2 regions of the Microbispora sp. NPDC046933 genome follow, and region 2 is predicted to be linked to the other one. Evidence: predicted binding sites of a transcription regulator. Region 2 holds the regulator's gene; the other holds the start of a gene.
The links. Region 2 encodes LexA, which represses DNA repair genes until DNA is damaged. Its sites were predicted from a motif close to TCGAACANNTGTTCGA; they were not measured.

Region 1 (3,408 bases), on a different contig from region 2:
GCCTGGTCGAGGGGCGACCTCGCGGCGATGAAGGCCGAGCTCGCCTCACCCGCCGCCGGCTTCGACGCGGCGTACGCCGAGCTCACCAAGAACCTCGCGGTCACCAAGATCGCCGTCCGCGACGTACGGGCCGGCGCGGCGAAGGACGACCGGGCGACCGCCTCCTACACCGCGACCGCCACCGTGAAGAACGTCGGCGACTGGACCTACAAGGGCTCGCTCAGGCTCGTGGTCAAGGACCACTACTGGAAGGTCGACTGGGCGCCGTCCGCGGTCCACCCCGCGCTCGACGGGACCAACCACCTGGCGCTGAAGACGTCGTGGCCGCAGCGGGCGGCCATCACCGGCGCCGACGGCGACCGCATCGACGGCGGCGACGTGGGCGGCTCGGTGCAGCAACTCGTCGGCTTCCTGGACAAGGCCAAGGACGAGGACGTCGAGAAGCTGGGCACCGCCTACAAGAAGGGCGACGCCGTGGGCCGCGGCGGACTGCAGGAGACGTTCCAGAAGCAGCTCGCCGGAACTCCCACCACCGAGATCCAGGTGGTGGGCGAGAGCCGGAAGACCCTGCACACCGTCAAGGGCTCCCCCGGCAAGGACCTGCGCACCAGTCTCGACCTGAAGGTGCAGAAGGCCGCCGCCGACGCGGTGCGCGACCTGGACAAACCCGCCTCGCTCGTCGCCGTCAAGCCTTCGACAGGCGAGATCCTCGCCGTCGTGAACAACCGGGGCGGGTTCAACCGGGCACTGGACGGCAAGTACGCTCCCGGATCCACGTTCAAGACGATCACGGCGGCCGGGCTGCTGGCCGAGGGACTGACCCCGTCGAGCCGGGTGACCTGCCCCAAGGAGGCGGTCGTCGGCGGGCTGAAGATCCGCAACTCCGACCACGAGGCGTTCGGGTCGCTGTCGTTCCTCGACTCCTACGCCCACTCGTGCAACACGACGTTCGCCCCGCTCGCCGCTCAGAAGCTGGGCGCGCGCAAGCTGTACGACCTGGCGACGGACCTGGGCTTCAACCAGCCGCTGCGCATCGGCGTCCCGGCGACCCCCGGAAGCATGCCGAAGGCCACCAGCGACGCCGAACTCGCCGCGGAGTCGTTCGGGCAGGCCAGGATCACCGCCAGCCCGCTGGTGATCGCGACCGTGGCCGCGGCGGTGGCCGACGGCTCTTGGCGGCCGCCCACGCTGGTGCCCTCGCTGGAGCAGAAGACCGCTCCCAAGAAGCTGCCGGAGGAGGTCGTCAAGAACCTGCGGTCGATGATGCGGGCGGTCGTCACCAAGGGCACCGCCCACGCCGCCGGACTGCCCGCGGGTACGGCGGGCAAGACCGGGACCGCCGAGTTCGGCACCGGGCCCGAACTCGACTCGCACGCCTGGTTCATGGGCTTCCGCGGCGACTTGGCCTTCGCCGTCGTCGTGGAGGCCGGCGGCATGGGCGGCGAGGTGGCCGCCCCCGTCGCCGCGCACTTCCTCAAGGCCCTGTCCTGACGTGGTAAGCCCGCGAAAGGTCTCGAACGCTTCCTGGCCGAGACCACACCCTCCGACGCGGCAGAGCCCGGCTGCGCCGTGCTCGGCGAGGTCCTGACCGCCGCTAAACCGGGAGAGCGGCGGCGTCGTGCCGCAGGGCCATGACCAGCAGGGTCGCGATCAACGTGGCGATGAGCAGCCAGCTCACCGCGATGATCACGGTGGAGCGGCCCGGCCGGCGGCGGCCGGCGCCCCGCCCCTGCCGTCCGCGCCCCGCACGGTGGTTGAACGACTCGAGCCTGGCCGCAAGCTTCGGGTCCTCGTCGGTGAGGTGCCGCTCGATCATCGCCAGCATCCGCTCTTCGTCCTGCGACCAGGCCATCGCGCAACTCTCCCAGAACGCAAGGTATGTGCCGACGTTCTGCCCAACGATGAAGATCGTTAGCCGTTTCCAGGGCCGCGATTTACGACGCGTTGCACGTTGCGATCTCCATCGAACCTCTGTTCTAATCAGAGAGTGCGATGGGACGGGCTGCGCCTCGAAACGGGGGAAGAAGGGCAAGGGGAGACGACTCCCCTGTTCGCCCGGTCGGCCGTGACGCGGACCTTCGACACCCCGGAGTTCCGGGGCGTGACGTTTTACGAGATCCACGCAAGGTCGATCATCAACCGGGTCCCCTCGGCCAGCCGGGTCCCGTTCGAGTGGACGATCAATCCCTATCGGGGCTGCACCCACGCGTGCACGTACTGCTTCGCCCGCAGGACCCACGAATACCTCGATCTGGACTCCGGGCGGGACTTCGACTCGAAGATCGTCGTGAAGGTCAACGCCCCCGACCTCGTACGCAAAGAGCTGGCGGCGCTCCGGTGGGGCGGGCACCCCGTCGCGATGGGAACCAACGTCGACTGCTACCAGCGGGCCGAGGGTCGCTACCGGCTGATGCCGGGCATCCTCGCGGCTCTGCGGGACGCCCGCAACCCGTTCTCGATCCTCACCAAGGGCTCGTTGATCCTGCGCGACCTCGGACTGCTCCGCGAGGCGGCAGAGGTGACCGACGTCAGCACGGCCGTCTCCGTCGGTTTCACCGACGAGTCGCTGTGGCGGGCCGTCGAGCCGGGCACCCCGTCGCCGCGCAAGCGGCTGGAGGTGTGCGCCACCCTGAACGAGCACGGCATCCCGTGCGGCGTGCTCATGGCGCCGATCCTCCCCTATCTCTGCGACTCCCCGCGGGCGCTGGAGGCCACCGTGCGGCGCATCGCCGAGACAGGCGCGACGCACGTCACACCGATCGTGCTGCATCTGCGGCCGGGCGCCCGCGAGTGGTTCATGGCCTGGCTGTCGCAAGAGCACCCCCGGCTCGTCCCCCGCTATCTGGAGCTGTACGGCCGGGGCGCCTACGCCCCCAGGGCATACCAGGAACGGATCGCCCAGGCCGTGCGCGAACTCGCCCGCGAGCACGGCATCGGCCGGTCGGCCCCGCGCGGCCGCGAAGCAGGAGGAGCGCGCGGCGGCGAAGCAGGAGGAACGCGCGGCGATCGAGCAGCAGGCGCGCGCGGCGCCAGTGTCGGGCGGCGCCCCGGCGAGCGGCCGGTCCCCCCGACCGCACCGGCCGTGACGCCCGAACAGCTCACGCTCCTTTAGGCGGCCGCCTTTCACCTAGGCGACCGCCTTTCACCCGCGCCGAAATCTTCTCTTAGAGATCCGCGGGCACCCGGCCGTGCGCAACGCCACCAACGTCGCGCACCCGATGCGGATCGGCGGGGTGGGCGAGCCGGCCGGGCCCATCAGGTGTCGCCGGCCGCCGACATCCCCCCCAGCGCCGGTACACCGTCGCGCGGTGCACCCCGCGCGCGCGACGACGGTCTCCATGGTGAGCCCGTCACAACCGCGCTCTCCGAGCTGCGCGAGGACCGCGTCGAGCACGACGTACGAATACG
Region 2 (3,408 bases):
ATCGACTCCATCGTGTCGTCCACGGCCAGGATGAAGCAGGCGCTCACCTGCTGCGGCGAGCGGGTGCCGACGTTGAACCACACCGGCGAGTTGAAGCTGAAGATCTGGTGGATCAGCGCGTGCTTGAGCTCGTGGTCGAAGATCTCCGCGTCCTCCTCGGAGGCGAAGTAGCCGTTCTCCACGCCGGTCCTGGTGTAGACGCCCACCACCCGGTCGACGAGCTGCTTGAGACTCGACTCGCGCTGCGGGGTGCCCACCGCCCCGCGGAAGTACTTGGTGGTGACGATGTTGGCCGCGTTGACCGACCAGAAGTCGGGGAACTCCACGCCGTGCTGCTCGAAGTTGACCGAGCCGTCCCGCCAGTTCGTCATCACGACGTCGCGCCGCTCCCAGCGGACCTCGTCGTACGGGTGGACACCCGGGGTGGTGAAGACGCGCTTCATCTTCAGGCCCTTGCGCGGCCGCTTGCCGGCCCGGCCCCCCGCACCCGATACGGTGCCGCTCACGGTCTCCGTCATGACTTCCCCCTCCCAGGGCCCGGTGGAGCCCCTCTTTCGGACCACGCTCGTTACAACCTCATCGTCGCGCCGCCGCCACCGCGTCCGCGCCGTGCCCGCGCCCCGTCCCGGTCGTCCCGGGAGGCGCGCCTAGTCCTCGACCGGCTCCAGCTCGCCTCTGGCGGACCGGAGCCGCTCGATCTCCGCCTCGAAGTCGGCCAGCGTCTCGAATCCCCGGTAGACCGACGCGAACCGCAGGTAGGCCACCTCGTCGAGGTCGCGGAGAGGGCCCAGGATGGCCAGGCCCACCTCGTGGGAGGCGATCTCGGCCGCGCCGGTGCCCCGGATGCTCTCCTCCACGCGCTGCCCGAGCTGGGCGAGGGAGTCCTCGCTGACCGGGCGCCCCTGGCAGGCCCGCCGCACGCCGGCGATGACCTTCTCCCGGGAGAACGGCTCGGTGACCCCGCTGCGCTTGCTCACCATCAGCAGCACGGTCTCCTGGGTGGTGAACCTGCGCCCGCACTCGGGGCAGGTGCGCCGGCGGCGGATCGCCGCCCCGTCTTCGGCCGCACGGCTGTCCACGACCCGGGTGTCCGGGTGGCGACAGAACGGACAGTGCACTTCATCGCCTCCCTGAACGCACATCCCGAACACAAGGTGTGGTGAACTTACACCGCTGTGACTACTAGATGTTGTGGTCCAACCGTAGGAGTGCCCGACCTTGAACGCAAGTCGAACGGGCCATGGGAGAGGAAGTGCCTGTTCGGCGCGCGTGTCGCGCCTCCAGTCACGGCAGCCTCAACTGCCCCACGCGTAGGGGAATACGCCCTTTACGCGCCATTTCCAGCTGATTTCCGTACGGCTTCTGACCTGGGCGTACAGCGGTCAAAGAAGATCGGGTAAATCGAACACGGGATCGATCGAACTCCCGTACGATGAGACGGACGGCGAGATCGGCGATTTCGCTGGATATCGAACAATTGTTTGACGGTGATCTTGAATCGCGGTACGGTCGCTCTGTGCGACATGAGGAACACGGATTGAGAGGTGGCATCGTGAGTGACCGAAGTGAGCAAGCGGATGGCGTCAGCGACCTCGCGGTTCGCAGGCGCGACTCGCTTGGCCTCACCCCCAGGCAGCGGAAGATCCTCGAGGTGATCCGCGACTCGGTCCAGCAGCGCGGCTATCCGCCGTCCATGCGGGAGATCGGGGAAGCGGTCCAGCTGACCAGCACCTCCAGCGTGTCGCACCAGCTCACGGCGCTCCAGCGTAAGGGCTACCTCCGGCGTGACCCGCACCGGCCCCGGGCCCTGGAGGTCCGGCTGCCCGGCGAGCCGGTGCTGTGGGTGGATCCGGACGCCACCAGCGAGGAGGAGGCCGGGTTCAACCGGCCCACCGCGGCGTACGTGCCGCTGGTCGGCCGCATCGCGGCCGGTGGGCCCATCCTCGCCGAGCAGAGCATCGAGGACGTGTACGCGCTGCCCAAGCAGCTCGTGGGCGAGGGCACGCTGTTCCTGCTCCAGGTCTCCGGCGACTCGATGATCGAGGCCGCCATCGCCGACGGCGACTGGGTCGTGGTGCGGCAGCAGCCGGTCGCCGACAACGGCGACATCGTGGCCGCCATGATCGACGGCGAGGCCACCGTGAAGACGTTCAAGCGCAAGGACGGGCACGTGTGGCTGGTGCCGCACAACCCCAACTACGAGCCGATCCCCGGTGACGAGGCCACCGTGCTCGGCAAGGTCACGGCCGTCCTGCGCAAGCTGTAACCGGTCCGCCGGTTCCGGACGCCGCACAGGGACAAGCCCGGCGCTCACGGGAGCGCCGGGCTTGTGCTGTGCCCTGCGGGGCTTGTGCCGTCGTCAGGACGCGGTGCAGCTCACCGGCGACGGAACGCCGTTGGTGCCCGACCAGCTGCCGTTGAAGCCGAACGTGGTCGAGGCCCCGGCGCCCAGCGCGCCGTTGTAGGCCAGGTTCGTCACCGTGACGTTGGACCCGCTCGCGCTGAGCGTGCCGTTCCAGAGCTGGCTGATGCTCTGGCCGTCCGGGAAGGCCCACTTCACGGTCCAGCCCGAGATGGCCGAGGAACCCGCCTTGACCGTGACCTCGCCCTGGAAGCCGCCGGGATACTGGTTGGCGACCTTGTACGTGGCGGTGCAGGTCTTCCCGCCCGGCGACGAAGGAGACGCGGACGGCGACGCGGAGGGGGACGCCGACGGCGAGACCGACGGGGATGCCGAGGGGGACGCCGAGGGGGACACGCTCGGCGAGGCCGAGGGCGACACCGGCGGCGTCGGGTTGCCGCCCGTGGGCGGGATCAGGTAGGGCGAGATAATGCTCTGCTTGGCCTGGTCGACCGTCGCCCAGTCGTCCTTCAGGATGCCGCCCGTGTCACCCGAGTTGGGGTTCCACGACCAGTAGGTGAACGACATGCCGTTCACCCCGCTGCCCATGTACTTCATGAGCTCCTGGAGCCAGATCTTGTCGACGTTGCTGGCCAGCGTGGTGCCGAACTCGCCCACCATGATCGGCGCGATGTTCTGCTTGTACAGGTAGCCCCAGTACTTGTCCCAGATGGCCGGCATGTTGGCCGGGTACGACGGGTCGTCGAACCACGCCTGGTGGTAGACCGACGTGGCGTACTCGTGCGGCGAGTAGACGAGCCGGTTGGCCACGTTCAGCCGCACCGGGTACTGCCCGGCCTTGGTGAGGTTGCCGCCCCACCAGCCGCAGTCCTCGTCGTTGCTGGGGTCGTTGTCCCAGATGTTGGACAGGCCGCCGCTCGGGCAGCTCACGCCCTCCACGAAGATCAGCCAGTTGGGCTGCACGGACAGGATCGCGTTGCCCGCCCGCTCGGCCGCCAGACGCCAGTCGCGCGACTCGTCGCCGCAGCCCCAGCAGGAGCCGGTGG

Region 1: ABZ857_RS11050 (Rv2578c family radical SAM protein) is a predicted target of LexA. The motif match lies at 1,964-1,979, and genes of this name have one in related genera.

Annotation. Positions count from the first base shown of each region.
Region 1 is NZ_JBEYWW010000006.1:279,106-282,513, forward strand. Features, by position in the region: gene ABZ857_RS11040 (penicillin-binding transpeptidase domain-containing protein) at 1-1,491, shown strand, start outside; gene ABZ857_RS11045 (DUF3040 domain-containing protein) at 1,595-1,852, opposite strand; gene ABZ857_RS11050 (Rv2578c family radical SAM protein) at 1,988-3,112, shown strand.
Region 2 is NZ_JBEYWW010000016.1:70,084-73,491, reverse strand. Features, by position in the region: gene ABZ857_RS22045 (vitamin B12-dependent ribonucleotide reductase) at 1-518, opposite strand, end outside; gene nrdR (transcriptional regulator NrdR) at 648-1,118, opposite strand; gene lexA (transcriptional repressor LexA) at 1,550-2,266, shown strand; gene ABZ857_RS22030 (cellulase family glycosylhydrolase) at 2,360-3,408, opposite strand, start outside.